One region of the Bacillus sp. AFS053548 genome, then DNA from elsewhere that is predicted to be linked to it. Evidence: predicted binding sites of a transcription regulator. Region 1 holds the regulator's gene; each other region holds the start of a gene.
The links. Region 1 encodes Rex, which represses fermentation and respiration genes when NADH is low (regulators of the CRP and FNR family bind a similar motif). Its sites were predicted from a motif close to TTGTGAAATATTTCACAA; they were not measured.
Positions count from the first base shown of each region.

Region 2: hcp (hydroxylamine reductase) is a predicted target of Rex. The motif match lies at 4,146-4,163, and genes of this name have one in related genera.
Region 3: adhE (bifunctional acetaldehyde-CoA/alcohol dehydrogenase) is a predicted target of Rex. The motif match lies at 6,085-6,102, and genes of this name have one in related genera.
Region 4: CN946_RS10580 (formate/nitrite transporter family protein) is a predicted target of Rex. The motif match lies at 3,938-3,955, and genes of this name have one in related genera.

Region 1 covers NZ_NUHI01000031.1:1,527-9,912, reverse strand. Annotated here, with positions in the region: gene CN946_RS16955 (anti-sigma factor) at 1-52, opposite strand, end outside; gene CN946_RS16950 (RNA polymerase sigma factor) at 49-624, opposite strand; gene groL (chaperonin GroEL) at 905-2,530, opposite strand; gene groES (co-chaperone GroES) at 2,590-2,874, opposite strand; gene CN946_RS16935 (CPBP family intramembrane glutamic endopeptidase) at 3,149-3,820, shown strand; gene CN946_RS16930 (redox-sensing transcriptional repressor Rex) at 3,861-4,487, opposite strand; gene abc-f (ribosomal protection-like ABC-F family protein) at 4,649-6,574, shown strand; gene tsaD (tRNA (adenosine(37)-N6)-threonylcarbamoyltransferase complex transferase subunit TsaD) at 6,791-7,813, opposite strand; gene rimI (ribosomal protein S18-alanine N-acetyltransferase) at 7,810-8,262, opposite strand; gene tsaB (tRNA (adenosine(37)-N6)-threonylcarbamoyltransferase complex dimerization subunit type 1 TsaB) at 8,272-8,386, opposite strand, start outside.
Region 2 covers NZ_NUHI01000006.1:102,385-110,770, forward strand. Annotated here, with positions in the region: gene CN946_RS04295 (hypothetical protein) at 1-287, opposite strand, end outside; gene CN946_RS04300 (Crp/Fnr family transcriptional regulator) at 586-1,302, opposite strand; gene moaA (GTP 3',8-cyclase MoaA) at 1,615-2,622, shown strand; gene hcp (hydroxylamine reductase) at 2,798-4,087, opposite strand; gene CN946_RS04315 (glycerophosphodiester phosphodiesterase) at 4,391-5,470, opposite strand; gene CN946_RS04320 (MDR family MFS transporter) at 5,646-7,163, opposite strand; gene CN946_RS04325 (MarR family winged helix-turn-helix transcriptional regulator) at 7,163-7,639, opposite strand; gene CN946_RS04330 (GrpB family protein) at 8,001-8,386, shown strand, end outside.
Region 3 covers NZ_NUHI01000026.1:413,666-422,051, forward strand. Annotated here, with positions in the region: gene CN946_RS15480 (SDR family oxidoreductase) at 1-112, shown strand, start outside; gene CN946_RS24105 (CAP domain-containing protein) at 800-1,612, shown strand; gene CN946_RS15490 (copper homeostasis protein CutC) at 1,697-2,389, opposite strand; gene CN946_RS15495 (RluA family pseudouridine synthase) at 2,400-3,308, opposite strand; gene adhE (bifunctional acetaldehyde-CoA/alcohol dehydrogenase) at 3,407-6,010, opposite strand; gene CN946_RS15505 (YitT family protein) at 6,646-7,257, shown strand; partial or broken gene CN946_RS24110 (histidinol dehydrogenase) at 7,599-7,797, opposite strand; gene CN946_RS15515 (MarR family winged helix-turn-helix transcriptional regulator) at 7,998-8,386, shown strand, end outside.
Region 4 covers NZ_NUHI01000020.1:64,352-72,737, forward strand. Annotated here, with positions in the region: gene CN946_RS10560 (3-hydroxyacyl-CoA dehydrogenase/enoyl-CoA hydratase family protein) at 1-1,824, opposite strand, end outside; gene CN946_RS10565 (YuzL family protein) at 2,073-2,213, shown strand; gene CN946_RS10570 (proline dehydrogenase family protein) at 2,390-3,307, opposite strand; gene CN946_RS10575 (DUF2573 family protein) at 3,496-3,759, opposite strand; gene CN946_RS10580 (formate/nitrite transporter family protein) at 4,025-4,828, shown strand; gene CN946_RS10585 (GDSL-type esterase/lipase family protein) at 4,944-5,762, shown strand; gene CN946_RS10590 (ABC transporter ATP-binding protein) at 5,755-6,672, shown strand; gene CN946_RS10595 (ABC transporter permease) at 6,698-7,657, shown strand; gene CN946_RS10600 (cation diffusion facilitator family transporter) at 7,718-8,386, opposite strand, start outside.

The sequences.
Region 1 (8,386 bases):
GCATATATGAGACTAAATCATTGGAAAATGAACAACCTTTATTATTAGTCAATTTTTCATTCCCCCTAACTCCGGTTCCATCCTATTTCTTAAAATTTTTAAGGTTTGATGTAATCGACTTTTAATCGTTCCAATAGGTTCTTGCTTCATCTCAGCTATTTCACGAAGTGTATATCCTTCCCAATATAACCACTGAATTAGCTCGATTTGGCTGTTTGAAAGGTATTGATAAGCATGCTGTATTTGTTCTCTTAGCAACTTCTTAGACACTATTTCGGCGGGATTATTGGAAGGGTATTCCGGTATTTGCTCCAATTGTTCCTGTCCAATTGCAATTAAAGATTGTTCCTTTTTCTCCTTACGATGATGATCGATAGTGATATTTCTAGTAATTGTAAGTAGCCAATTTATAAATTGACCTTTTTCCGGATCATAAGCATTCTTCGTGGTCCAAATTCTCATAAATACAGCCTGGACGATTCCCTTTGATTTCTCTGGATCCTTCGTTGATTTTAAACTAAACGAGTATACAACTTTAATATAACGATCATATAATTCTTCTAATGCAGGCCGATGTTTTTCTTTTATTAGATGCATCAACTCTGCGTCACTCATTTTTTGCATAAAAAAAGCAAGCCTCCTCATTATTTACATGATTCCTTTTAATAAGTAACGAACAATAATGGAAAACGGTTTGATTTAAAAGATTTGAATTTGATATTTTTGTTTTTAAAGGAAATAAATTTTGTACTTTCTTTGCCACAAAAAATCCCCTTACAGATAAACAGTTAAGATCATCATAGCATGTTCTCTTTTTTTCCTGTCTACCTATAGGGGATTATATCAATTACTATTATTTATAAACATAAAAAAAACCCTTGATTGCTCAAGGGTTTTTTCTTTATTACATCATGCCGCCCATGCCGCCCATGCCCATGTCAGGCATAGCTGGAGCATTTTTCTCAGGGATATCAGCTACTACTGCTTCAGTTGTTAAGAACATAGCTGAAACAGATGCTGCGTTTTGAAGTGCAGAACGTGTAACTTTAGTTGGGTCAACGATCCCTTCTTCGATCATGTTTACCCATTGTCCGTTAGCAGCATTGAAACCAACGCCAACTTCCGCAACTTTTAATTTTTCAATAATTACTGATCCTTCTAGACCTGCATTTGTAGCGATTTGACGCACCGGAGATTCAAGTGCACGTAATACGATGTTGATACCTGTTGCTACGTCACCTTCTGCTTCGATTGCAGCTACTTTATTGTATACGCTCATTAATGCAGTACCACCACCTGCTACAATACCTTCTTCAACTGCAGCACGTGTTGAGTTTAACGCATCTTCAATACGTAATTTACGTTCTTTTAATTCAGTTTCAGTTGCAGCACCAACTTTGATTACTGCTACACCACCAGCTAATTTAGCTAAACGCTCTTGTAATTTTTCGCGATCAAATTCAGAAGTAGTTTCTTCTAATTGAGCACGGATTACGCCGATACGTCTTTGGATAGCTTCAGTTTCACCAGCACCTTCAACGATTGTAGTGTTTTCTTTTGTTACTACAACTTTTGAAGCACGACCTAATTGAGTGATGTTAGTTGTTTTAAGATCTAATCCTAATTCTTCTGTAATCACTTCACCGCCAGTTAAGATCGCGATATCTTCTAACATTGCTTTACGACGGTCACCGAAGCCAGGAGCTTTAACAGTAACTGCATTGAACGTACCACGTAATTTATTTACGATGATCGTTGCTTGTGCTTCACCTTCAACATCCTCAGCAATGATTAATAGTGGCTTACCTTGTTGAACAACTTGCTCAAGTACTGGTAAGATTTCTTGAATGTTTGTTACTTTTTTATCTGTGATTAAAATATATGGATTTTCTAATTCAGCAACCATTTTCTCTGAATTTGTAACCATGTAAGGAGAAGAGTATCCACGGTCAAATTGCATACCTTCTACTACTTCTAACTCAGTTGTGAAACCTTTTGATTCTTCAAGAGTAATAACTCCATCATTACCAACACGCTCCATTGCTTCAGCAATTAATTGTCCAACTTCTGGATCCGCTGAAGAAATTGCAGCAACTTGTGCGATTGACTCTTTACCTTCAATTGGTTTTGAGATTGTTTTTAATTCTTCGATTGCTACAGCAACTGCTTTTTCGATACCTTTACGGATACCCATTGGATTTGCACCAGCAGTTACGTTTTTAAGACCCTCACGAATCATAGCTTGAGCTAAAACTGTCGCAGTTGTTGTACCGTCCCCAGCAACGTCATTTGTTTTGCTAGCAACTTCAGCAACTAATTTTGCACCCATATTTTCAAATGCATCTTCTAATTCGATTTCTTTTGCGATTGTAACACCATCATTTGTAATTAATGGAGACCCGAATTTTTTCTCAAGAACTACGTTACGTCCTTTTGGTCCTAAAGTTACTTTTACAGCATCAGCTAAAGCGTCTACACCACGTAACATTGCGCGACGTGCTTCTTCACCAAATCTAATGTCCTTTGCCATGAAAATGACCTCCTTATAATATAAAAAATATATTTTTTAATTTAAGTATTTTTATTTTATTAACCTATGATTGCAAGTATATCGTTTTCGCGAAGTACTAAGTATTCAGTACCACCGTACTTAACTTCTGTTCCTGAATATTTAGAGAAGATAATGCGGTCACCTACAGATACTTCTAAAGCTACGCGCTCACCATTTTCAAGTACTCGGCCAGTACCTACTGCAACAACTTTGCCTTCTTGTGGCTTTTCTTGTGCACTACCTGGTAACACGATACCACTAGCAGTTTTTTCTTCAGACTCAACAAGCTCAATTACAACACGATCACCTAATGGCTTTAACATGTGTAATACCTCCTCAATAATCAAATCATTATTTTTTAGCACTCATGTATATTGAGTGCTAACACAATTATTAGTTTAAATAATATCAAAAAATTTTGCAAGCCCGAAGCAGGCACTTTTCTTGTCGAAATTTAATAAGTTTTTTTCTTTACAATCAAAAGTAAAATAAAAAGTGAAAATTTCTTTTAAGAAACAAAAGAAACGAGTAAAATAATGTACGTGTTGTTATAAACCTTTGGGTTATGAAAAATATCAACACAAAGGAGCTAACGTATTGAAAACTAGAGATTTATGGATTTTATTAACGTATGTCGTTCTTCAATATTCAGCGGTATTTGGGGTGCCCTATTTATTAAATAGTAACTTATACGTTGGAGTAGATCAGAAAACAGCTTCTCTTGAAGCGGTGGCATTATGGGGTTGTATTAGTTTCGTAAGTGGATTAATTATTATTCTTATCTTATTACATAAGCCCATTTATGAAGGAATAAAGAATCTAAAAACTAATTATCGTACAATAATAAATTGGGTTATTTTAGGTTACTTCATAACAATGCTAACTCAAATTGTTTGTAATTTAATTTTAATTTATGTATTTGATTTAAATAAGGGCTCAGAAAATACTCAAAATATCATAAACATCGCTAAGCTTAACCCGGCTTTTATTATCATCCCAAGTCTGGTTGCACCAATTTTAGAAGAGATTATTTTTCGACGAATCATTTTTAGAAGGCTTTATAATCGATTACCATTTATTATTTCTGCTGGGATTAGTTCAGCGATCTTTTCGCTTATGCATGGAGACTTGCCCTTCTTTTTATCTTACTTTCTAATCGGTTTTGTATTTTGTTATCTGTATAAACGAACAAACTCAATTATGGTACCAATCTTAACCCATATGTTAATGAACTCTTTTGTCGTTTTTCAGCAGATCAATTTACATTAAAAACCCCCAAGTTTTTGGGGGTTTTTATTTTAATATGAATTTATTGTTGTAAAAAATATGCCAATGTTTGAAGTTCAACTGCTAAGTCTATATGATGAATGCGAATATGTTCTGGTACACTAATTCGTGCAGGTGTGAAATTTAAAATTCCTCTAATATTTTTTCCTTTTAATCGATCAGCTATTGATTGTGCTACAGGTGCAGGAACAGTTAAAATAACGATTTGAATATCTTCATTCATAACTTCCTCTAGATGATCTAGATTATAAACGGGTACTCCACCTATTTCAGTACCTATTTTATTTGGATCAATATCAAATGCCATCTCAATTTTTGTATTATTATTTTTTATAAAATTATAATGTAAGAATGCAGTTCCTAAATTACCAACACCAATTAATGCAACTTTCATAACTTCATGCTGGTTAAGCGCTTTCGAGAAAAAAGTTAATAAATAATTTACGTTATAGCCATAACCTTTTTTACCAAGTGCTCCAAAATATGAAAAATCTCTTCTGATTGTAGCGGAATCTACCTTTACTGCTTCACTTAACTCTGCTGAAGAAACTCTTTGTTTACCTGATAAAGACAAATTCTTTATAAAACGGTAATATAAAGGTAGACGTTTAGCAGTAGCTTGTGGAATTTTAATTTGTTCCGAATCCATTTTTTAATCCCCCACTTACTGTAATTCTTTTTACTATGGTGTGTAATTTGACTTTATTTTAGTAATAAAGTACTTGTTCTAATGTAAAATATACACTATATTTAAGAATTTTGACAGTCTACAGTTACATAGATAAAAAATTTTGCAATGAGGTGTTATCCATGATTCTTTTACAAGTAAATAATGTCTCAAAGTATTTTGGTAGTGACATTATACTTTCAAATATAAAATTAGAAGTTCAAACGAGTGATCGAGTTGCCATTGTTGGACGTAATGGTGCAGGAAAATCTACATTATTGAAAATCATAGCAGGTGAAATATCCTATGATGGCGGTGAAATAAATAAACCTAAAGACGTTACTGTAGGCTACCTAGCCCAAAACTCTGGTTTACAAAGCGATAAAACGATTTGGGAAGAATATTATTCTGTATTTAATCATTTAGTAGAGATGCAGGATAATATGAGAAAATTAGAAGTTAAAATGACTAGGGAGGATGTCTATTCTAATCAAGCCGTTTATGACAAGGTTATGAATGAATATGATCATCTTCAATATACATTCAAAGAAAACGGTGGTTACCAGTTTGAAGCAGATATTCGTTCAATAATTAGTGGTTTAGGTTTTAGTAATGAAGATTACGAAACAAAAATTTCTTCGTTAAGCGGTGGACAAAAGACAAGACTGGCATTAGGTAAGCTATTATTAACGAAGCCTGATTTGTTAATCTTGGATGAGCCTACGAACCATTTAGATATTGACACTCTTAGTTGGTTAGAGCGCTACTTACAGTCATACCCTGGTGCAGTATTAATCGTTTCCCACGATCGATATTTTCTTGATCAAGTTGTTAATATTGTTTATGAAATATCTAACCATAAGCATCAACGATTTGTTGGGAATTATAGTAAGTACCTTGAACTAAAGGCAGCTCAATATGAACAAGAGTTAAAACAGTTCGAAAAGCAACAAGAGGAAATCTCTAAACTTGAAGATTTTGTGCAGCGTAATATTGCGCGTGCTTCAACTACTAAAAGAGCTCAAAGTCGTAGGAAACAATTAGATCGAATGGTTCGATTAGACAGGCCACTTGGTGACGAGTCTTCGGCTAATTTTTCATTTACAATTGAAAAACAAAGCGGTAATGATGTGTTGTCTGTACAAGATTTATTTATTGGCTATGATCGTATCCCAACAATCGATCATACGATGAGATTCGTACTGAATCGAGGGGATAGTGTCGCATTAGTCGGTCCAAATGGTGTAGGTAAATCGACATTACTTAAAACGATTATTGGAGATTTAGAAAAATTACAAGGAACGATTGATTTTGGTGCAAATGTTTCAGTTGGTTATTATGATCAAGAGCAAGCAAAACTAACTTCTAATAAAAGAGTATTAGACGAACTTTGGGATGATTATCCATTAATGGCCGAACAAGAAATTCGAACAATATTAGGGAACTTTTTATTTTCTGGAGATGATGTGACAAAAATTGTTACCTCTTTAAGTGGTGGAGAAAAGGCTAGATTAGCTTTAGCTAAGCTTATGATGAAAAAAGCTAATTTCTTAATTCTTGATGAACCTACTAACCATTTAGATTTAGATAGTAAAGAAGTGTTAGAAAATGCTTTATTAGATTACCCTGGAACGATTTTATTTGTTTCTCATGATCGTTACTTTATGAACAGATTATCCACAAAAACTTTTGAACTAGCAAAAGCAGGATTATCAATTTATTTGGGTGATTATGACTATTATCAATTTAAGAAAAACGAAGCATTTGAAAAAGAACAAGCAGAAAAAGAGGCTACATTATCACAAGTTAAACAATCTTCTCAACCAATTTCTGATTATCAACAAGACAAAGAATTGAAGAAAAAAATCCGTCAAACTCAGCGCCGTATAGAGGAGATTGAAAGTAATATATCGCAATTTGAGCTTGATATAGAGACGATCGAACTAGAATTATGTAAGCCAGAAGTTTACGGTAATTTTCAATTAGTACAAGAATTAACAAATAAGAAAAATGATATCGAAGCTAAGTTAATAGACCTAATGGAAGAATGGGAGAACTTACAAGAGTAATGACTAAACGGATAAGCTTTTTGCTATCCGTTTTTTCTTATCTACATATTTATCCACATATATTCAATTATCATTTAGCTTTTACACAGGTTTATACACATTATCCACAGCAAAACAGTAATGTTATACACAATTTTGTACACATAGTTTAATAAGTTTTTAACAAATAAAAAGTACTTATCCACATTTTATAAAAAAATTGTGAATAAGTACTTCTTACATATTCTCTAAATCCAAACCTGGATTCCCGTTTAATGCCAAATTACCTAGTTTCCCTTGTTTTAAACGGATAAATGCAGCAGCACCAATCATCGCAGCATTATCTGTACAAAGTGATAGTGGTGGTATAACTAATTCTATATTACTCAAAGCATTCATCTCTTCTTGTAATGTAGCTCTCAACCCTTTATTAGCTGCAACTCCTCCGGCTAATAAAACTTGTTTTACATTATATTCTTTTGCAGCTTGAATTGTTTTTGTAACAATTACTTCAATTACACTCTCTTGGAAGCTTGCTGCGACATCAGCTGGTGATACTTCCTCGCCTCTTTGTTCAGCATTATGCATATAATTAATAACTGCTGACTTTAATCCACTAAAACTAAAATCATAGCTTCCCTCTTCTAACCATGCTCTAGGAAAAGGAATAGTTGCATTTCCTTCTTGTGCTAGACGATCAATGTGAGGACCACCTGGATAAGGTAATTTAAGTGTTCTAGCGACCTTATCATAAGCTTCTCCTGCTGCATCATCCCTTGTTTCACCTATTACCTCAAAAATGCCATCTTCCTTCATGTAGACAAGCTCTGTATGCCCACCAGAAACTACTAAGGCTAATAGTGGATATTGCAGGGGCTGTACAAGTTGATTAGCATAAATATGACCCGCAATGTGGTGTACTCCTATAAGCGGTAGTCCATGTGCAAATGCAATTGCTTTTGCCGCATTTACCCCAATTAGTAACGCTCCAACAAGTCCTGGACCTTCTGTAACTGCAACTGCAGCTAGATCTTCATATTCTACTTGTGCTTGCTTCATGGCTTCTTCGATTACCAAAGTTATTTGCTCAACATGTAATCGTGATGCAACTTCAGGTACTACTCCACCAAAACGTTTATGAATATCTATCTGAGTAGCTACTACATTACTTAATATTTCATTTCCATTTTTAACAACTGCGGCTGAAGTTTCATCACAGCTTGTCTCTATAGCAAGAATTAAACAATTTTCATTTATCATTTCAAATTCACCCACATAACTAATGCATCCTCAAAATTATCCGTATAATAGCTTTTTCGAATACCACCATCTTGGAATCCCAGCTTTCGATATAGTCCCATTGCTACATGATTTGATACCCTTACTTCTAAAGTTAATGTATCAGCTCCAAGATTTTTAGCAGTTTCCATTACTGCCCGAAGTAACTTTTCGCCAAGACCTACTCCTCTATAATCTGGCAAAATAGCTATATTTGTAATATGTCCCTCATCAATAACCACCCATAATCCACAATAACCAATTATTTTCTCATCAACTTCAGCCACTATATAATTGGCAAATTGATTTGAATATAATTCATTATAAAAAGCATCATATGTCCATGGTGTAGGGAATGATAGTTTTTCAATTTCTACTATTTGATCTAAATCTTCTTCTTTCATTTTACGAAAAGCAACCGATGAGATCATAATATCCTCCTACTTTTCTTGGCTTGCTAGCCAATTAGCTTCTGCTTCTGATAATCTTAAATATTCTGGTGCAAAATTATGAACTGATTCTTCTTTTTCTTCTAAGCTACACGTAAACAGTTCA
Region 2 (8,386 bases), on a different contig from region 1:
TTAATGGAATTGTTAACATGAGTATGCAGAAAAAGACTGGGCAAGCAAACATCACTTGATTTTAAGGAGCCAATTTTATATTGAAGGCCACTCGATTCTTTCATATGAACATTTACCTTTCCAGTTAAAATGATAATCATATTCTGTTCATTGTGAATAGGTATATTTTCATTTGTTTCTCTAAAGTATAGATTGGATGCATCAACTATTTTTTTTAAGAGGTTATGATTGATATCTTGAAACAAACAGAGGCTTTTCAAATAAAGTAAATAATCAGGTTTATACAATTTTTTTCTCTCCTTATATTACAAGACCTTATATTTTCATCATTATATAAAAACGATTTGAGCCAAACTGTGACTCTTTTCACACAACTAGCTCAAATAATAGCGATAAGATGTTTGAAATCAGTTATAAGGAGGGGGAGTGATTATATAAGTGGGATCTATGGCTGACCAATCTAGTAAAGTAATAAAATAAATAACCTTAACTATTTAGAGCCTAAGTTAAGGTTACTTATTTTTTAATAATATTACGTAAAGGCAAGTTTAATCAGCTAAAATATTTTAATAGTCTGATAGAGAACTAATCTATGTTACAAATATCTTTTGGGCAGTTATCACAACCAATTTCATTTTTAAGAAATTGTAAGTCTTGGATAATAATTTTTCCATCGGGAGAATAACTAATAACATTTTTTTTCTTTAAATCACTTAACATCCGATTAACACTTTCTCTAGTAGCAGCACAAAATTTAGCTAATTCTTGATTGGTAAGATGAATATTAAGAAGAATTCCGTTTTCTATTAATTCCCCGTAAGAGTTTGATATACGGATGAGTGTGGAGTAAAGTGCGCCTTTTTTACCATTTAATACTAAGTCTCGAATCTTAGATTGATTTTTTCTAAGGTGAGTAGAAATCCATTTCATAAATTCAAATGTCAATGGAGCATGGTTAATTAGTTTTTTCTCCAAAATGTCTTTAGGAATGACCTGCACTTCTGCTGATTCTATTGCGTAAGCGCTAAGCATATAATTTGCATTCTCTGAAAAGAGAGTCAATTCTCCAATTAAGTCATCTTTTTGACAAATGCGAAGATTTAATTCATCACCATTTAGAGTTAGCTTACTTATTTGGATCATTCCTGATTTAATTAGATACAATTCTTTAGCATCTTCTCCTTCTTGAAATAAGAAGGTGCCTTTTTTTACTGAACGAGTTGATCCGATTGACTGTAATAAGGAAGCCAAGTCTTTAGAAACGATTGAAAGGTCACTTTTTCTATTATTATTTTTTTCCATCAAAGTATCTCCGCTCCGTTATAGTTGAACACTAATGTTTTTATGTATTTATCAAGAAAACAAGTATTTTAGGTATTACATTTATTATTATAATACCATGCTATTGAATAGCATAGAACACTAAGGAGATAGAATATGAAAAGATTGCTGTTGTAGCGGGTTAAACTTGCATGTGGCAATTTGATAAGTTACTCGGACATCAAGGCATTCTAGAACATTAATACTAATAGTTTAACAAGGTTGTGACATACATCATACGGTGAAATAATTTTGTATGCTAATATAATCGTACAAAAAGTAAGGGGGAAAAAAATGAAGAATATTCTCGATACCCTTAATCGACCATTACGAGATTTAAGAATATCTGTCACAGACCGTTGTAACTTTAGATGTAGCTACTGTATGCCTAAAGAGATATTTGGAGTTGACTATCCCTTTATGAGTAAAGATGAAATCCTATCCTATGAGGAAATTGTACGATTAGCAAAATTATTTGCAAAAATAGGTGTGGAAAAGATTCGATTAACAGGGGGGGAACCTCTTTTAAGAAAAGATCTACCAATACTGGTTAAACGTCTTTTAGAAATTGAAGGAATTAAATATGTGACTTTAACAACAAATGGTGTATTTTTGGCAAAAAACGCCAAAGCTCTTAAAGAAGCTGGAATTTGCCGCGTAAATGTGAGCTTAGATTCTTTAGATGATAAAGTTTTCATGAAGATAAATAATATGAATATGAGCGTTTCCACAGTTTTAAACGGAATTTTTGCAGCTAGGGAAGCAGGGCTAGAAGTCAAAGTAAATATGGTAGTAAAGAAAGGCTTAAATGATACTGAAGTATTACCAATGGTGCGTTTTTTTAAAGAGAAAAATATTACATTACGCTTTATAGAGTATATGGATGTAGGGTGTACAAATGGATGGAATTTTAAAGACGTTATCTCAAAGAAGCAATTATTCGATATGATCCAAGATCAATATCAGTTGGAGCCCATAGAGCAGGATTTCTTTGGCGAGGTAGCAAAACGATATCGATATAAAGGAACGAATACTGAAGTTGGATTTATTTCATCAGTTACAGAAACCTTCTGTGGTTCATGTACGAGAGCCCGCCTATCTACAGATGGAAAGCTATACACCTGTCTATTCACTTCAGAAGGGTATGACTTAAGAAAAATGTTACGTACTGGCGTTACAGATAAATACATTTCCACAACAATTCAATCAATATGGGAAAAACGAGATGACAGATACTCTGAGATTCGTACAGAAGAAAGTAATAAAAATCGTAAAATTGAAATGTCTTATATTGGTGGATAAGAAACAACTATTTATCTATAGTTGTTTTTTTATTTGTATTTGAAACATGATATATAGCAACACAGAAAAATACGTTCGATATGATTGAACAAACTCTAAGCATTCATTGGTAATGGAACTGAAAAATAAATAAAAGAACTTCTCTTTTAAGAGAAGTTCCTTATGCATTAAGACATTATCCTTGTAATATTGCTTTTAAATCGTCTTGTGCATTTGTAATTAATTTTAAACCAAATGTATCAACTAATACATTTAATACGCCTTCATTAATAAAGTCAGGTGCTTTTGGTCCGATTCGAATATCTTGGATTCCAAGACTAAATAATCCTAATAAAATAGCAACGGCTTTTTGCTCAAACCAAGAAAGTATAATACTCACTGGCAATTCATTGACACTACAATTAAATGCATCCGCTAATGCAGCCGCAATTTTTATTGTAGAAATTGAATTATTGCATTGCCCTAAATCTATAAATCTAGGAATATTTGTACCATTTACAGTACCATAGTCTACATCATTAAAGCGAAATTTACCGCAAGATGTTGTTAAAACTACTGTATCATTTGGTAAAGAAGTTACAAGCTCACGATAATATTCTCCACCTTTACCCGGGGCGTCACAACCTGCTACAACAAAGAAACGTTGAATTTTTCCATTTTTTACAGCTTCTACAATTTCAGGAGCAATCGACAAAACTGTTTCGTGATGATATCCAGTAGTCATTACTTCTTCTGATTCGATATTTGCTTCTGGTAGTTCTAATGCACGTTGAATTAATGGTGAAAAATCTTCCTCTATAACCTTTGTTACTCCTTCTAATCCCGCCACTTCATATGAGTAGAAGCGATCTGCATAACTTCCCTTTATTGGCATCACACAGTTTGTAGTTGCTAAAATTGCTCCTGGGAATTTTTCAAATAAACGACGTTGATCAAACCAAGCTTTTCCAATGTTACCCTTTAAATGTGGATATTTTTTCAATGCTGGATAACCGTGAGCCGGTAGCATTTCAGAGTGAGTGTAAATATGTATACCTTTACCCTCTGTTTGTTTTAACAATTCTTCTAATGCAAATAAATTGTGACCAGTTACAACAATGCATTTTCCTTCGATTTTATTAGAAGAAACTTGTACAGGTTCAGGAATTCCAAAATGTTTTATATGAGCTTCATCTAAAAGCTCCATTACACGAATTGCGGCTTGACCCACTTTCATTGCCATTTCTATGTGTTCTTGTAAGTTAAAATTAGAATTTGTTAAAGTCATATATAGAGCTTCATGTGTTACTTGGTCAACAAATGGATCGGTATACCCTAATTGAGCTGCATGTGTTCGATAAGCTGCAATTCCCTTTAACCCATAAACCATCGTATCTTGTAAACTTGCAATTGTTTCGTCTTTTCCACATACACCTACAATTTTACAACCACCAACCGGAGTTTGTTCACATTGGTTACAAAACATCCTTCATCCCCCTAACAATTTTTACTAACTTCATTATATGGGGGGATATAATCATTGTTTGTGACTTAAATCACATGAAATCTCTAAACTCATAAATTATTTATTTCGAATAAAAAAGATATAAAATTAAATAAGATCTATAGAAAAAAAATAGAGAGCTGGAAGTATATATATCTAATAATTAAAAAAAGGGTGCCTAAATAGACACCTTTTTTTTCAAAAATCATCATTTAGATTGAACAAAACATTGTTTTTTTAAAATTATATAATGAGAGTATAATACAATAAATTTAAATTTATGAATTACTTAGCAGAGTAGCTATTAGGTAACTTAAAATGATTCTGATTCATCACATCACGTAGTCGGTCAGGATAATCTGTTATGATTCCATCAACACCATCATCAATAAGCTTTTGCATTGTAGGTTGGTCGTCAACTGTCCATGGGATGACCTTTATACCGTACTGGTGAGCTTCTTGAACCATACTTTTAGTAATATAAGGCGTGTAGTTTGAATCATTAATTTTGCCATCCTGTGGGAATCCATGGACTGGAGAAATTGCATCTACACCTAATGAATGAGCCGCAGCAACGAGATTTCCATCAAAATCATCTATATCGATTCCGCCTAACCAAGGTGATTTACCAGGTTTGCCTGGTTGTAGAAATTCTGGTCCGTTCGTTAGCGCAACAAGAGGCAATCGTGGTTCAACTTCATTCATAAGCTTGAGCGAACCCCAGTCAAAGCTCTGAATTGACACTTGGTTCAACATCCCAGCTTCACGTACTTGTTTGGCAACGATCTGAACAAATTCCTCTCGAGGAGCTGTTTGTTCTGGTGCTCCAGCCTCAACTTTCGTTTCGATATTCATCCACACTTTTTTAGCTTTGTATTTCTTTACAAGATCAAATACCTCGGACAACAGTGGCATACGAGCGCCAGGACTTAGTTGCTGACCAGGGAATTGGGGTAGACCTTTTGAACCACAATCGAGCGTTCTTACTTGAGCAAGCGTTAAATCTTTTATGTATTTTCCAACGTATGGGTACTCCGAATCACCAACGAATGCTGGTTTCGTGTCAGAACATTTTGTACTTGAAATCTTACGATCGTGCGTTATAACAGCTTGATGATCCTCAGTTATTTGTACGTCAAGCTCAAGGGTACTTACTCCGAGTTCAAGTGCATGTGAGAATGAAGCTATAGTTGATTCAACTGTAAGCCCCAGTCCTCCACGGTGTGCTTGAAGGTCAAATCCTTTTGGTCCAAATGACTTAAACGTATTCTGGTGCACAGATATTGTTTGTGCTGAAACTTGGCTAACTCCTGAATATACCATTAGTGATGTCATTGCTGCTAAAATTAACTTTTTCCTATTCAATTTTAATCATCTCCTCATATAAATCTATTACACTATAAGAATAGTTGACGAATTTTAAGTTGAAATGATTAAAATAATAAATAAAAGTAAATAAATGTTGAAAAATGTAAAAATAATTAGTTTTTTAGAGAAAAAAATAAGCCAAATCCATTTTAAATCGGATTTGGCTTTATTTTTATTGAGCTTTTTTCGCTCGATTTTCTTTTACTTCAAAAGTTAACTTTTCTTTACCCATTAAGATAATCGCGATAAAACCTAAAGTAATTGGAATTAGTGTCCATTTAAATGTAGTCGCAACAGAGTGAGCCATTGCTTCTGAGATTTTATGAAGTACTTCTGGTGGAATTTTAGCTCTAGCATCAGCGGATAATAATGCACGTGAGTCAACTTTCCCTCCAAATCCACCTAAATTACCAAGTAAATCACTTAATTTATTTTTAAATACGTGGTTTTGAATTGTACCAAAAATAGTAACACCAATTGTCATACCTAATGTTCTAAAGAAAGTATTTGTTGATGTAGCAATGCCTCGTTTTTGAGGTTCGATTTTGTGTTGAGTTGCCATACTCAATAGTGAGAATGAACAACCCATTCCAAGACCAGCGATAATCATGTAAAACGTTACTGTTGATCGAGCTGTATCAGTATCTAATGTGCTTAATAAATACATACCAATAAAGAATAAAACAACTGAAACTAACATGATGCTTCTATAACTAAATTTACGTACCGATTGTCCTGCTACTTGGCTACCTACAACTGAACCAAGCATCATCGGAATAAGAATGATACCAGAATTTGTAGCTGTACCACCATAAACTGATTGAACAAAAAGTGGAATTAATACAGTCGTAATAATAAAAGCAGAACCGTAGAAAAATGCAACACCTTGAGTTGCCGCAAATAGCTGCTTTTTAAATAAGCTAAATGAGATAATTGGCTCTTCAACTTTTCTTTCAATTATAATAAATGCGATAAACAATACTGCAAAGATGGCAAATAAGGAAATAATTGGACCGGAATTCCAATCATATTCATTTCCACCCAGTTCAAGTGCAAACATTAAACTGACAACTGAACCAACAAGTGTAATTGCACCAAACCAGTCGATTTTAAGTTTTCTAAGATGTAGATTTTCTTTATAAAACTGAGAAATTAAATATAAAGAAATAATACCTAAAGGTAAGTTAATATAGAAAATCCAACGCCAATCAATTTGATCAGTAATATATGCTCCTAAAAGTGGTCCAAATACACTAGAAAGACCAAAAACTGCACCAAATAAACCAGTCATTTTTCCTCGTTTTTCAGGAGGGAAAATATCGAAAATAATTGTAAAGGCTATTGGCATTAGTGAACCTCCACCAATTCCTTGTATCGCACGATAAACACTTAATTGAACAATGCTATTTGCTGTTCCACATAATGCAGAACCAATTAAGAAAATTAAAAGTCCTAATAAATAAAATCGTTTACGTCCATACATATCAGATAACTTTCCAAAAATCGGCATACTTGCCATAGTAGCAACCAAATATGCAGAGGTTACCCAAATAAATTGGTCTAAACCACCTAGTTCTCCAACAATTGTCGGCATCGAAGCTGAAACAATTGTGTTATCCATAGCCGCCATGAGCATTCCTAATAATAGACCTGCTACGACAAAGCCAACCTTACTGTCTTTTGAAACCATTAAGTTTCCCCCTTATTTAATTCTTTAGTCTCTTTTGGAATCAACTCATTAATATCGTTCCAAAATTTAAATAATAGTGTTAACTCTTTGTCATCATACTGGTTAAAAATATTAGAAAGAGAGTCAGATAATGGTTTAAAAAGCTCTGCTAATTCATCATCACGTTCATATACAGGTTGAATAATTACTCGTCTACGATCATTAGGATCTTGAATACGTTCAACAAAGTTGACTTTTTCAAGTCGGTCAATAACCCCTGTTATAGCACCAGTAGATAGATGTGTTAATTGAGATAACTTTCCAGCTGTAATCGGACCAGTGTGGCAAAGTAGTTCTCGACATCGTAAATCAGTCGCATTTAAATGAAGGTTTGAGGCAAGCCCTTCGTTAAAAAGAACGATTGAAGTGTTAAATTTTCTAAATTCCATAATTAGAGATGGAATAAATTCACTTCGAATGATTGGGTTTTCTGACATTTCATTCTCTCCTTAAAATAGGAAGTACTATAAAAAGTTAACGTAACTAAATATCTTAGTAACTAAAATAATTATAATTCAAAGAAACCAATTAAAGTAGAAATTGTGAGTATTTTAACCAAAATTTAATTTAGTATTAAAATATGATTTTTGAACATTTTTTAAGTATGTTTTAGGGAAAAGGGATTAAGTTATTTAAATAGAAATAGTTTAATTCTAGGGATTGGGAGATAGGTAAAAAGTCACGATGATATCAGATTTTTTCATGCACTTACTTCACCATTTTATTTTTTCAATAATTAAGTGTCCTTTAACGAATGCTATAAAAGGAAATTAATGAAAAAAGTGTAGGTGTTCTAAAGTGAAGAAGAAAATTGAATTTGTACCTTATCGTACTTCCTGGGAAGAAGATTTCCAGTCGGAAAAAAAGGCAATTGATCTATTATTACCGGAGAAAGCAGCAATTTATCATATAGGGAGTACTTCAATTCCGAATATGTTTGCGATGCCAATCATTGACTTAATGATTGTAGTAAAATGCTTAAAAAAGTTTGATGAGTATAGTGATGTTCTAAAAACCTTAGATTACGAACAAATGGGAGATCAATCTAAGCAAGACAGAAGATTTTTTATCAAATGTGATGATAATTGTAGCTTCCATATTCAAGTATACGAAAATGGAAATGCTGCGGTTGAACGAAATATTGCATTTAGGGAATATATGATCGCGCATACGGATCAAGCAAT
Region 3 (8,386 bases), on a different contig from region 1:
TCTACAAGATACAAGTATTAAATGTCCGGACTTTAAAGATATACTTCCTGTTATTGCAAATTATTATAAAGTGCATAAGACAGTGATAGAGAAGCATGTATTAATTAAGTAAACCGGGTTATGCAATTTCGCTTCTATATATATGAAGGAAAAGTTTAAGGACACTAATTTAATTAGTGTCCTTTTTTTAATAAATAGTTCTATGTAATTATAGTGTTTTGTTTCTTTCCTTCTATTATTAATGATTTATTTCATATTCCATTTTAAAAACGCCAAGTATGTGCAATAAACTTCTTTATATGGTCTAATCCATTTTCTTTCCTAAATCGTAGCTTATAATCTAGAGATATTTGTTGAAATTGTTGTTGTTTACATTCTTTTAATCATTCCTCAAAGAGTCTTGCCAATATAAAACCGTTTGGAACTGGCCAGTATCATCAATAAATAATTTCAAATTATTCACCCTCAATACGTTCATTACAGAATGATTACAATCGTAACTGGATAACAACAAAACTGGATTTTTCTTCCTGTATTATAACGTGAAAATATGACGTTTTCTTAACTTCAAACTTTTTTAATGGAAATTTTAAGCAAAAATTTATGTTACTCATTTAATATTATTCTAGTAAAATAGTTGTCATAACAACGATTTATTTTGTTTCTGTACTAAAACAGTACTACCAAAAAAATCCTCAAATTTTGCTCCCCATTATTTCCCATAATTATGTCATGCGTTTTCATGCTAAAGTATTACTTGTACAGCGAGACAATAACCAAACAAATGGAGGAATAAGACATGAAAAAAGTAATCTCATTATCAACATTGGCTGCTACTCTACTAGTGGGTGCTCCTGTAACTGCAGTACACGCGGATACAATTAATAAGGATACAAAACCATATACTCAAAAAGTTGATTTAAATAATGTATTATTTAGCTACTTTAATCTACCAAGCTTAAACACTACTAACGGTAAAGTAGATTTAACTAAATTTGGTATTGATATGACTAAGCTTCAAGATGCAATTAAACAACAATTAGAAGCTCAATTAAAACAAGGTAATGGTTCAAATACAACTACTACAAAACCAACAGTACCAACAACGCCAGCTAAACCATCAACACCATCAACAAAACCGACGGTACCAACTACACCAGCTAAACCAACAACGCCGACAACACCAGCTAAACCATCAACACCGTCAACAGAAACACCATCAAATTCAGCATCATTATCAGCTTATGAATCAAAAGTAGTTGATTTAACAAATGCTGAACGTACTAAAGCTGGTTTAAAACCATTTACTGTAAATGCAACATTATCTAAAACAGCACGTTTAAAATCACAAGATATGACTGACAAAAATTACTTTGATCACACTTCACCGACTTATGGATCACCATTTGATATGATGAAACAATTCGGAATCACTTATAGCTATGCAGCAGAAAACATTGCTAAAGGTCAAAAAACACCTGAAGAAGTAGTTACTGCTTGGATGAACAGTGCTGGTCACCGTGCAAATATCTTAAATCCTAACTTAACTCAAATTGGTGTTGGTTATGATTCAAGATCAAATGCTTGGACTCAACAATTTATCGGTAAATAATAAATAAAATTGTATAAAGCTGTATTATAAGTAGTCCGTTTATGCGGACTACTTTTTTATTATATGAAAATAATATTGGTTTATTCAAACATTACGTACTAACCTTCTTTGCAAACTTTCCATCAAAGAAGAATCAATCTCTTCAATTGCAGAGTTATTTTTTCGAACCCCAGAACCAAAATGAATTTCTTCTACATTCGTAAATCGGGTGAAGTCTGATACATTTTCAATGGATAATCCGCTTCCTGCTAAAATTTTTATATTCGATTTTTTTGTCAGTTCAATCATATTTTTTATTGTTTCTTTCCCATCAATTGCACTAGCAACACCTCCAGATGTTAATACATGCGTAATCTCAGGGTATTGTTTTAATGTATCAATAGCTTTTAGCAAATCATTTGATTCATCTATTGCTCTATGAAACGTAAAGTTCATATCTTTTACTCGAGCTGTTACTTTTTTTAAAAGATCTTCATCAATTGTATTCTCCTTTGTCAAGGCTCCAAAAACGATACCAGCTGCTCCGAGCTCATTACATACATCAATATCGCTTAAGATTACTTCTTGATCATACTGATCATATATAAATGAACGACTATGTGGTCGAATCATTACATGCACTGGAATTGAGACACTTTGAACAACCTGTTTAATTGTCGCGTAACTTGGTGTCAATCCTCCCTCTTTTATTCCAGTAACTAATTCGATGCGATTTGCCCCAAAGCTTTCTGCATCTAGTGCATCTTTTACGTTTGTGGCAATGACTTCTAATAACATTTCATTCATCTCACTTTTCGTTAAGTATTTGTTTTATGTCCGACGGGTATGGGATATCAATCGATAAATTTTCTTTCGTAAAAGGATGCGTAAATTGTACATTACTAGCGTGTAATCCTTGACGATTCAATAATTTTTGTTTCCCACCATACAATAGATCTCCAATTAATGGATGACCTAAAAAACTTAAATGAACTCGGATTTGATGTGTTCGACCAGTATCTAACTGACATTCTAATATTGTTACGTTCAACTTTGATATATATCTTATTTTTTTATAATGTGTAATTGCTTTATCGCCTTTTGGTGAAACCCTTCTTCTGGTAGGATGATGTCGATCCCTTCCAATCGCTTCATTTATTGTACCTTTTGGTGATTTAACATTCCCTTCAACTATAGCTGTATAGGTACGTTTTATTTTACGTTGACTTAACATCGAATCTAGAATTGAACTACTTAATGCGTGTTTAGCAAATACGACTCCACCGGTAGTGTCTTTATCGAGACGGTGTATATGGCGTACTTTTGTTTTCAATCCATTTTCTTGAAAATGAAATGCTACCCCATTTGCTAATGTATTTAACTGTCCTTTTTCATTCGTATGTGTGTCGACTCCAAATGGTTTATTAGCAATAAGTAAATGTTCGTCTTCGTAGCAGATCTCAATAGATTGTTCCTGTGGAATTACACCAAAATCCTCTTCTATGTACAATTGCATTTCAACTTGGTCACCACTCAATAGGATTGTATTCCAAGGTTTAATTTCTCCGTTAATCCTACAACCTTTTGCCATCCTTAATTCATGTAGCAACTTCTTTGGAAACTGCCACACATTTTTTAAATATGACTCCACTGTTTGATTATTATGCTCAACACCTATTATTACCTTAAACCATGGATTTTGTTGCTTTAACTCCATCATTAATCACCACTTTCAATATGACTATTATATCAAAATATAATTAGTCAAAAAAGAAGCACCTGTTAAGGTGCTCCTTAATGAAAAATTTAAATTCATTAACATCCTTTGAAAGCATTCAGATAAACTTCTTCTAATTCTTTTACTAGAGGTAGTTTTGGATTTGCAGTAGTACATTGATCTTCGAAAGCACGATCAGCTAAATATGAAACTTTTTCTAAAAATTCTTTTTCAGTAACTCCTTGTGCTTCGATACTCATATTTATATTTAATTCCTTAGATAATTTAATAACTGCTGTAATTAAACTTTCAACGCCTTCTTCAATAGTTGAAGCTGGAAGACCTAGGAAACGAGCAATTTCAGCATATCGTTCATCTGCAATGAAATGCTTATATTTTGGGAATGCTGTAAACTTAGTTGGTTTTTTAGCATTGTATCTTATTACATGTGGCATTAAGATTGCATTCGCTCTACCATGAGGGATATGGAATTCCGCTCCAATTTTATGCGCTAAACTGTGGTTAATTCCTAAGAACGCATTTGCAAATGCCATACCTGCTATTGCTGAAGCATTATGCATTTTTTCACGTGCTTCAAAATCGTTTCCATCTTTGTATGCTATAGGTAAATATTTAAACACTAATTTTATAGCTTGTAATGCTAATCCATCTGTATAATCATTAGCTAAAACACTTACATAAGCCTCAATTGCATGAGTTAATACATCCATACCAGTATCTGCTGTAATACTTTTAGGAACAGTTGATACGAACTGAGGGTCAATAATTGCAACATCAGGCGTTAATTCATAATCAGCTAAAGGATATTTAATATTGTTAGCTTTATCAGTAATTACAGCAAAAGGTGTAACCTCTGAACCAGTACCAGAAGTAGTTGGTATTGCAACAAACTGAGCTTTACGACCTAATTTAGGGTATTTATAAGCTCTTTTTCGAATATCTAAGAATTTTTGTTTAGGTCCGTCTAAAGTAGTTTCTGGGTATTCAAAGAACATCCACATACCCTTGGCTGCGTCCATTGCTGATCCACCGCCAAAAGCGATAATAGTATCCGGTTCAAATGATAACATTCTATCTGCACCCTTCAATACAGTAACATCTGAAGGATCTGGTTCTACATCTGAAAAGATTTCAATTTGAATATTTTCTTGTCTTTTTTCTAAATAATATTTAATCACGTCAACATAACCTAATTTAACCATTGCCTCATCTGTTACAATAAATACTTTTTTAACCTTTGGCATTTTTTCTAAATACTGAGTTGAATATTTTTCAAAATAAATTTTTGGTGGCAGTTTGACCCATTGCATATTCATATTTCTTCTTCCTAATTTTTTAATATTTAATAAGTGTACAGTTGTCACATTAGTCGAAACAGAGTTTTTACCGTGCGATCCACAGCCTAATGTAAGAGAAGGAATAAATGCGTTATATAAATCCCCAATTCCACCATGTGCTGAAGGAGCATTTGCAATAACACGACATGCTTTCATTCTTAGTCCAAATTCTTTTTGAATTTCTTCATTATTACTATGAATAACTGCCGAATGGCCTAATCCTCCTAGCTGTAACATTTCTTCACAACGTTTAAACCCTTCTTCTTTTCCATCTACTTTAATTGCAGCTAAAACTGGACTTAGTTTTTCTCTTGTTAAAGGTTCATTTGCACCAACGGCTTCACATTCAACGATAAGAATTTTTGTATCTACTGGTACATTTACTCCAGCTATTGTTGCAATTTCATATGCAGACTTACCAACAATGTCACCATTTACAGCACATGTAGCTTCATTTATGACAAGCTTTTCTAATTTCTGTTTATCTTCTTTTGTAGCATAATAACAATTATTTGCTTTTAACTCTGCTTTCACTTCTTCATAAACTTCTTTATCTACAATAACTGCTTGTTCAGAAGCACAAATCATTCCATTATCAAATGTTTTTGAAAGAATAAGATCATTCACTGCACTCTTAATTTCAGCAGATTTCTCAATATAACATGGTACATTACCAGGTCCAACCCCTAAAGCAGGTTTTCCTGTACTATAAGCTGATTTAACCATTCCAGCACCACCTGTTGCTAAAACAAGTGCTACTCCTTCATGATTCATTAAACACTTTGTTGCTTCAATAGAAGGGACTTCAATCCATTGTACACAGTTTTCAGGTGCTCCAGCTTTTATTGCCGCATCACGAACGATTCTTGCTGCTTCTTTACTACATTTTTGTGCGGAAGGATGAAAAGCGAAAATAATTGGATTTCTTGTTTTAATCGCAATGATTGCTTTAAATAATGTTGTTGATGTAGGATTAGTTGTTGGAGTGACACCTGCAATTACCCCAACAGGTTCAGCAATTTCTGTTATTCCAGTTTGTATATCTTCACTTATTATCCCAACCGTTTTATTATCTTTTATTGAATTCCATATATATTCTGTCGCAAATATATTTTTAATAATTTTATCCTCATATATCCCACGCCCTGTTTCCTCAACTGCCATTTTTGCAAGTGGCATATGTTGATCCAAACCAGCTAACACCATCGAATGTACAATTTCGTTGATTTGATCTTGATTAAAGCTTTCAAATTCTTTTAATGCTTTTTGTCCTTTTACGACTAAGTCATTTACCATTTTAGAAGCGTTACTAATTTCATTTACAATTTTTTCTTGAACAGCCATTTGGCTCTCCTCCTCTGATGTTGGAGATTAATCAGCCTATTTAAGGTTCATTAATTCCCATTTATCATTTATACTTGTGAAACATTTCACAATATTGTTTACAAATATAATATATATCCTTTTTATTAAAATTGCTATGTCTAATTTGTGAAATATTTTACATTTTTTCAGCGAAACATGTTCCTCTTCTACCTATTCCTTTCCTTACTTCTAACTTTTTGTAGATTTTTGTTAATTCTTTTCTTTTTTCAAATAATTTCGCATATGATAAAATTAAGAATAAGTTCTCATAGAACTTATTTTTCACCTGTTAGATTTTTCTAACAAAACTGGTAAAAAGGACGTGTAACCATGATTGCTCGAAGGAGCATTTGGCAACGTAAAGACTTATCCTACACTTAGCAGTTTTAATTTAGAGAACCAAAAGAACTCTAAAATAAAACTGAAGGTAGGCGAAACTATGGTTGACAGGCGATTATGTTATTTCTTCAATGATATATAGCTATGTAGTTAGAAAGCCAAAAAACTAACTACGAGCTCTATATGTACGTAGTTAGTTTATAAGCTGCACTTTTAACTACTAACTACGAAAAGAGGAAATAACAATGAGTAACAATCGTTTGGGTGAGACCTTAATGATTTTAATTGGTTCATTTATTTTAGCCACTACACTGTATCATTTTCATTATCAAAATAATTTAGCTGAAGGTGGATTTATTGGTATTGCTTTATTAGTAAAGAACGCACTAAATATATCACCTTCAATTACAACTTTGCTACTCGATATTCCAATTATCTTGATCGCTGGTTTGTATTTAGGTAGAAAATTATTAATTAATACTACCATCGGAGCCATCTCGTTTTCTGTTTTTTATTCTATAATAGAAAAAACAACTTCCAATATTACATTTAATTTTGGAAATCATCTTTGGATACCCGCTATTTTAGGTGGAATTTTCGCTGGACTTGGTTTAGGGTTAATTCTAAGAAGTGGTGGTGCAACAGGTGGAGATGATTTAATAACAATAATAATGAGCAAAAAATCAAAAATATCGATCGGTAAAGTATATTTTATTTTTGATGCTGTCATTCTTCTTTGTTCACTATCCTACCTATCATGGAATGAAGTAGGATATACAATTCTTTCTGTTGCAATCTGTGCGAAAGTAACAGAATTGGTCTATGAAAGTAAATTTCAAAAAAAATCTGTTACAATTAAAACTAATGAAAAAAGATTACATGCTTAATGCATGTAATCTTTTTTACGTTGTAAATTAGAGTTTCAAATAATTTGAATTCAGACTAATTGAAAGCGGTTATCAACAGTCTGAACCTTAATGCATGTAATCTTTTTTTGATTCAGAAAAATCGGTGAGCTCATTTAGAACATTTTCGGCAGCTAAATCGTAAAGACAATCTTTAAAAAGTATTGCCAGTCTTCGATAATCATTATATTTATCTAATAGCTCGTCCACAGATGAGGCTTCACCCATATTTGTTTTCTTTACTTCTTCTTGCTTTTTAGCAAACTTAATTGTAAATGTACCTAGTTTTTCAAACATTGAACCGTAGAATTCATCAAAGTTCGATACGCTTACTAATTCTTCTTCTTCAGCGTCAACTTGAAGACCATCAAATTCTCGTAAGAGTTCGTATATAATGCTACTGTACTCATCATTTAAATAAATACTTTTTTCGATCCTGTACCCGATCACTCGATAGAAATGACCATCGTTCTTTACAAATTGAACAGTATCATTTATTTTAAACTTAAAATACTTAAACATTGAACTTCACCCCTACCAATGTCTCTTTTATCATACTATTTACAAAACACTATAGATACTATACAGCCAAAACTTTACAAATTTAAAAATCTTGGCTAATTTCCCTGCATTCTTGAAAATGATTTAAAATATTGGTAACCTATACGTACAATACCCACTTTATTAACAACTTTAAATCATAATTTAGGAGGTGGGCTGCCTTGTTAACCGAAAACGACAAACTTCTTCTAGATGATTTAACAAGCTTAATGATTCGAGTTCGAAAAAACTGGCAAAAAACTGATGAGGAAGTAAAAAACTCCTTAACTCCACCAAAATATTTGCTTTTATATTTAATATATAAAAATCAAAAACTTACTGCTTCTGAACTTGGAAGACAAATTGGATTATCATCAGGTTCTATTACGACAGCTGTGAATAAATTGGTTAATAATCACTTAATTTCTCGAAAAAGAGATAGCCGGGATCGAAGAGTTACATGGCTTGAATTAACCGATGAAGGAAAACGTTTGATTGAAGAAAACTTCAATTTCCGTCAAGAATTGTGGCTAAATTTATTCGAAAATCTTTCACATAGTGAAAGAGATCA
Region 4 (8,386 bases), on a different contig from region 1:
TTCTACTAAGCCCATATAAGTTTCAGAAGAGGCAACTACGCTAGCAGCTGGTAAACAAATTTCAGCACCGCCACCTAGTGTCATACCGTAAGGAGCGACAACTACCGGCTTATCTGAGTACTTAATTTTCATCATTGCTTGTTGGAATCCTTTAACAACCATTTCAATCTCAAAATAGTTGTCATCTTGCGCTTCCATTAAAATCATTGCCAAATTAGCACCAACGCAGAAGTTTTTAGTTTGGTTACCAATAACTAAGCCTTTATAATTTTTTGAAACTTCATCAACTGCGAAGTTAACCATTTGCGTAATATCCATACCAATTGCATTGCTCTTTGTATGGAATTCTAAACATGCAACTCCATCTCCAAGGTCAATTAGACTCGCACCTGAATTTTGTTTAATTATTCGACCTTGTTCTTTTAAAACACTTAATTTAACTTCTTTATCATTTCTTACTAGCTCTTCATATTGGCCATTATGATAGAAGCTAGTAACTCCATTGTCTTGCTTATAAAATGTTTCATTACCACTATCGATCATATTCTTAACCCAATTCGGTACAGTTAGGCCTTCGCTTTCCATTCGTACGACTGATTTAGATACACCAATTGCATCCCAAATTTCAAATGGTCCTAAATCCCATCCAAATCCCCATTTCATTGCTTGGTCAATTCCGACGATGTTATCAGAAATTTCACCAGACAATTCAGCTGAATAGACTAATACCGGGCTAATAATGCTCCATAAGAAATTACCTGCACGATCATCAGCGTATACAAGCGCTTTCAACTTATTCGCTAAGCCTTTAACTTGTTTAATGCTTTCAGTTGAAGCTGTTTTTAAGCTTTTTCTTTCTCCATATTCAAATGTGCTTGGATCTAATTCTAAGATTTCTTTACCTTGCTTTAAGAAGAATCCTTGCCCAGACTTACTTCCAAGCCAATTACGATTAGCCATTTCCTTCATAAATTCTGGAACTTTAAATACTTCCTTCTCTTCGCCTTCTACTAGCTCATAAACATTGTTTGCAACATGGATAAATGTATCTAATCCAACTACGTCCAATGTACGGAATGTAGCACTAGAAGGGCGTCCAATCATTGGACCAGTAATTGAATCAACTTCACCAACACTGTATCCGCCTTTTAGCATTTCTTGTACAGTTACAAGTAATCCGTAAGTTCCGATACGGTTTCCAATAAAGTTTGGAGTATCTTTTGCTAATACAACGCCTTTACCTAAAACGTCTTCTCCAAAACTTTTCATAAATGTAAGTACTTCTTCAGATGTATGTTTAGTAGGAATAACTTCTAATAATTTTAAATAACGTGGTGGGTTAAAAAAGTGAGTGCCTAAGAAATGTTTCTTGAAGTCATCTGAACAATTTTCAGACATTGCTTCAATTGAAATACCAGATGTATTTGAGCTCACGATTGAGCCTGGTTTGCGGTATGCATCTACCTTTGCTAATACTTGTTTTTTAATTGTTAAATTTTCAACAACTACTTCAATAATCCAGTCAACTTCGTTTAAACGACTCATGTCATCTTCAAAGTTACCTGCTTGAATTAACGTTAAGTTTTTCTTAGATGCAAGAGGAGCTGGCTTTTGTTTCAATAATTTCTGAATAGCCGTTTGACTAAATCGATTACGAAATTCTTTGGAGTCAGTAGAAAGACCTTTTGCAGCATCTTCCTCAGATAGTTCTCTTGGGACAATATCAAGTAGTAATGTTGGAATACCTATGTTTGCCAAGTGTGCAGCGATACCAGATCCCATCACACCAGAGCCGAGTACAGCGGCTTTTTTAATTTTTTGGATCATATGCATTTCTCCTCCTCATATCTTTGAATGAATACTCATTCACTTTCTGGATAAAACAATCCATTATCAATGAGCCCTCTTCTTCCACTATATGATAAATTCTCATTTTTCGCAATAAACAAAAAGTTCAAATTAATAAAATTTTATTTTCGATTGAACTCTCTCTCTGCTTTTTTTATCACACTCCATTTTTTACTAATAAGTTTATTTAAATAGGTTAGTCTAAGAAATGGAGGTGATAAGATATGAAACGTGAAAGAAATCCATCAAAGGGTGGAGTTAGTGCAGCAAGTGTTCAAGGTAATGCAAGTCATGGAGATCAAAGAGAAGAAAAAGGAAGACAAAGTAACAATCAGCAGTACGGTAAAAAAAATATGGGTCAGTAAGCTTTTTTCACTCAAATTTAATAGCAAAACTAGGCCTTTGCTGACTAAAGCAATTATATGAATAATGTTGTTTTACTAATAACTACTTATCACAAAAAAATCCTGTATAAAGAGAAAAAGGCTGACTAAAAAGGATCCTCACTCAATCCTTTTTAGTTAGCCTCTTTAATTTTAAATTATTTACTGAACATACCTTTTAATACGAATGCAACGTTTGCAGGACGTTCTGCTAGACGACGCATGAAGTATCCGTACCAGTCAGTACCATAAGGAACATAAACTCGCATATTATAGCCTTCTTTAACAAGCTCTAATTGACGCTCTGTACGAATTCCGTATAACATTTGGAACTCAAATTGATCATTTGGAATATTATGTTCTTTTACTAATTGTTTTGTATACTCAATCATTGCTTCATCATGTGAAGCGATCGCAGTAAAGTTACCGTTTAATAAGTGCATTTTAATGATTTTTTTGAAGTTTTCATCCACATCTTTTTTCTCTGGGAATGCTACTTCAGCAGGCTCTTTATAGGCACCTTTTACTAAACGTAAATTTGGTTTTAAGCTGTTTAAATCTGTAATATCGTTTTCAGTTCTGTATAAATAAGCTTGGATAACTGTTCCGATATTATCGTACTCAGATCTTAATTGCTTAAAGATACGAATTGTTTTTTCACAACGAGTGAAATCTTCCATATCAATTGTAACGAATACACCATTCTTTTTAGCTGCCTCTAAAATACGACGCATGTTTGATAAAACTAACTCGTCAGAAATATCAAGACCCATCGAAGTCATTTTTAGAGAACATTGTGAATTTAATTTTTCTTTTCCAATCGCTTCAATTGCTTCGATACAGTGATCAGCCATTTCATTTGCTTCTTCAACCGTGTCAACGAATTCTCCAAGATAATCAATTGTTACTTTTAAATTCTTTTTATTTAAGTCCTTAATAACTTTTGTAGCTAAATCGATTGTTTCGCCTGCAACAAAACGTCCTGCACCAAATCTTAGGCCATATTTTTTAGCCATTTTAGTTAAAAACTTATTTTTAGACATAAATAAAAAAGCATTCTTCATAACTTGTTCCATTACTCTACCCCCAAAATTAAACTTTACTTTTCTCTCTATATATTACTAATGTATCATTTAATGAAATTTGTTAAAACAATTATTTAATAATTTGTCGAATTTTGTTTATTGAAAAATGTATGCCCTTACTTAATATTATATTATCATAATTTATATATGTCGTCATCTTTGAAAATTATGGATAAATATTATTGCTTATTTTTGTTAGCCATTGCTTCTCTATGCTGGTCATTTAACGTTTTAATCTCTTTAATTAAATTAACAACTTCATCTTTAGCTTGAGGATATGTATCATTCCAATGTTTTACTAATGCGGGCATTGATTTTGATATGTATGTATACATAACCCACTTTTCCACTTTTGCCTGTTTTTCCTCTGACCAATCGCCTAATAACAATTCCGTATATTTTTTTAGTAACGCATCAAATTTTGCTTCAAATTCATTTTCCAAACGAAATCACCTCTCCATATTATTATTAAGTTTTCAAAATCTAATTTGAATCTTTCCTTTTTTTACCTAAACCTATTTACTATGAAATTATATTATATCTTCAACCAGTTTTACGGTGATTATTTAAAAATGTAAAGTAAAAATAATAAATAGTATATAACTTGTTCAATTTCATATTTTGTTCATAATTTCACAAACTTATCGACATTTTTTGTCTGTATACTATATATGTGTTAATCAAAGAGCGTATAGGGAGTGAAACCATTTGGAACGAGATAGTATCCAATATTGTATTGATTTAGCTCTTAAAAAAAAGAAAATACTAGATCAAAGCTTAATTAAATATTTAACTCGTGCTGCCTTAGCTTCTATTTATATAAGCTTTATTCTCATTGTCTGTTTAAAATTAGCCGAATTATTTAGATTACAAAATTCACCATTTTCATCTGTAGCTTATCCACTTGTTTTTTCTACGGCATTAATTATGATTATTTATGGTGGTGGAGAATTATTTACTAGTAATACGATGTATTTTACCTTCTCTACATTAGCTAAAAAAACTTCAAAACTAGATTTAGTAAAAAACTGGATTGCATGTTACTCAGGGAATATTATTGGAGCATTTATTTTTGCGATTATTTATTTTTTAACAGGTTTAGCAAAAGATTTTCCTGCCGATCATTTTTTAACAGGTGTAGTTGACCATAAAATTCACGCATCATTTTTCCACTTATTTTTTAAAGGTATTTTATGTAATTGGCTTGTCTGTCTCGCTTGTTTTTTACCAACTAGATTTAAAGATGATTTAGCAAAAATGTTACTGATCTTTTTATTAGTATTTGCTTTCTTCTTCTCTGGTTATGAACACAGTATCGCAAATATAGCTGTCTTTACATTATCTTATATCATTCCACATCATGTAGCCTTTACATTTGGTGATGTATTGCATAATTTAATTCCAGTTACACTTGGAAATATGATTGGTGGTTCAGTTGGTGTCGGAATGGCATATTACTACTTGAATAATGAACAAAAATTAGAAGTAAAAGAATTAAAACGTGCTTCATAAACCTAATCTACCTGTCTTCTTTTTTTTGAAGACAGGTTTTTTCGTGCAAATCTAATTTTATTATGGTAATAATGATTTTATAATGAAAATTTTTCCTTTTTTGGTGGTGTGAAATTTGAAATACAATCATTTTGTTCGGTTTATCATGTTCATTTCATTACTTTGTTTTCTTTTATTATCATATGGCTTCGTGAAAGGTGCTTATTCAGTTTTAAATCCTCAAAAGAGCAAACTAATCGTGAATAATAATGCACAGAAAAAAAATCAAAATGACAGTGTTCACAAAAACAATAAACTGAAGATTGTTGCATTAGGAGATTCACTTACGCGTGGTGTCGGTGATGATGAAGGAACAGGTTATGTAGGAAGAGTAAAAACGATTCTTCAAAAAGAGTATAAACAACCAACAACGATCACAAATTTAGCTGTTAGTGGCGCAAAAACATCAAATTTACTTAACGATTTAAAGAAAAAAAATATACAAGAAACGATTGGCTCTGCTGACATAATCGTTCTTTCCATAGGAAGTAATGATTTATTTCCTGGCGCTAATCAATTAAACGAACAATTTTTAAAGTCATATCGACCAGATGAAAAAACGTTTAAAAATAATCTACAATCAATTTTTAAACTAATACGTCAAAAAAATACTACAGCATCTATTTATGCGTTTGGATATTATAATCCATTTCATAATGTTCAAGGATTAGATGCATCGTCAAGCTTTGTATCTAGATGGAACAATCTACTTGAATTATCGGTACTTCAAACTACTAATGCATACGTCATTCCAACATTCGATTTATTTTTTAACGAAGAAAAGAAATATTTGTACACTGACCATTTTCATCCGAACAAAGACGGTTATATTGAAATGGCCAATCGCTTAACTAGTAAAATAGGAAGTCAGCTTCGAGGTGAGTCGAATGAATAAAGTTCTTAAATTAGATGGTGTTACAAAGAGTATTAAAGGAAAAGTACTAGTCCATAAAGTTTCATTTGAAGTTTATGAAGGTGAAGTATTTGGCTTTCTAGGTCCAAATGGGGCAGGAAAAACAACAACTATTCGAATGCTAGTCGGATTAATCAAACCAACAAAAGGAACAATTGAAATCGCTGGTTATCCAGTTAAAACTCATTTCAAAGAAGCAATGCGACAAATTGGTTGTATTGTAGAGAATCCAGAATTATACGGTTATTTAACCGGATGGGAAAATCTAAATCAATTTGCGAGAATGTTAGGAATTAAAGATGAGAAAAAAATAAGTGAAGTCGTAAATTTAGTTAAATTAACCGATCGAATTCATGAAAAAGTAAAGACGTATTCACTCGGAATGAAGCAAAGATTAGGAATTGCTCAAGCATTACTTGGAGGCCCTAAACTTCTAATTTTAGATGAACCTACTAATGGATTAGACCCAGCCGGTATTCGTGAATTACGTGAATTTATTCATATGCTTGTAAAAGAGCAAAATATAAGTGTTTTTATTTCAAGTCACTTATTAAGTGAAATCGAATTGATTTGTGATCGCGTAGGAATTATAAATAGAGGAAAAATGGTTAGAGTCTCAACAGTAAAAGAATTAATAAAGGAAGCTGCTGAAAGAGTTGAATGGCGGGTTTCTCCAATACAAAAAGCGCTAGATTTATTAAAAAAGGATTCTACGATTCAAGATATCATAGTAAAGGATGAGCTTATCCAATGCCGAATGTCTCCTCTGAAAATAAATGAGGTCATTCAACAATTCGTAGCAGTAGATGTGCAAGTGAATGGCGTTAAAACAATGTCTGAAACATTGGAAGATTTATTCATGGAAATGACTGGAGGCGAGGTTCGTGGCTGAACTAATTAGACTCGTCTTTAACGAAATTGAAAAAATGGTTAGGAAAAGAAGAATACTTGTTATCTTTTTCATTTTAGCAGTGCTAATCCCTATTTTTGTTTATGCTCAACTGCAGCAAACTGAAGAAACAATTAAAAGACTTGGTACTGATAATTGGAAAGTAGCACTTCAACAAAAAATAGTCGACCAGCAAAATAGATTAAATTCATCAGGAATACCTGAAGAATGGAAAAGTTGGTTAAAGGTTCAAATTGATCAAGAGCAATATTATTTGGATAACGACATAAATCCTACTACACCTGGTGCACCTACATTTATACGAAAATTAATAGAACAAAGTATTGGGTGGCTACTTCTACCTTTATTAGTCATGGTCATCACAATCGATATTATATCTGGTGAGCGAAGCGACGGAACGATAAAATTACTACTAACCCGTCCCATCAAAAGATGGAAGGTCTTACTTAGTAAATACATATCCATTTGTTTATTAATCTCTTTTCTTCTCGTTCTATATGGCGTATTAGCATATGTCGTTTCAGGATTTGTTTTCAGCTTTAAAGGCTGGACAGTACCAGTGTTAACAGGATTTGTCATCAAAAATAACCAACTACTAACTGATTCAGTTCAACTGATTCCCCAATGGCAATACATCATTATGGCATTTGGACTTGCTTGGTTTGTCTGTATAATAATTGGAACTCTTTCATTTATGGTATCCGTATTAGTTCGAACGACACCTGCTGCAATGGGCATTATGCTCGCCGCTTTAATAACAGGAAGCGTTCTAAGTGGACTAGCTACATCATGGTCAGGAGCAAAATACTTCTTTAGTGTGAACCTTGGCCTAACTGACTACTTAGCTGGTCAACTTCCTTCCATTGAGGGATTAAACATGCACTTCTCTATTATGAATTTATCAATATGGGGAATATCAGCATTACTAATCTCTTTCATCGTATTTATTAAGCAAGATATGAATTAAATAGAACGGGGATTGAAAAAGTCTAAATTCTTTTCAATCCCCGTTCCTGTTTTATCCGTCCTAATCCTTTCCTGGTCTCCCTGACCTTAATGGCTCAACATGAATATGTGTATATTGAATTCCATGTTGTTCGCTTAAGATCATTTCGATTTGGTCAGTGATGCCGTGACTTTTACTCACATCTATTCCGCCGTCTACTTCAATGACTACATCTGCGATTGTTGTATTTCCGTACATTCTTGCTCTTAAATCTACAACTTTATGTACACCTGGTACTTTATCAACCGTTTCAGTAAAGAGATTCATTTCTTCTGGATCGAATCCATCTGTTAATAGGAGGGTTGCATCATAAAAAATCTCCCATGCTGTTTTGCAAATAATCACACCTACTAAAATGGCCGCGATTGGATCGATAATAGGAAAACCAATCGAAGCACCTAAAACACCAATCGTCGTTCCGAAACTAACTAATGCATCGGAAAAATTATCTTTTGCTGATGCCTCAAGCCCTTTACTCTTTGTTCTCTTGGCAACTTTATTATTATAAAAGTAAATACCAAACATAAAAATTCCAGAAGCAAATGCCACTACAGCTGCTAGTCTATTCGGAGTCTCATATTCTCCAACGAAAAGTGAACGAATATTTTCAATAATAACCTGTAATCCAACCGACATCATAATAAAAGACGCAATTAAAGTAGCTATTTGCTCTGCTCTTGAATGTCCATA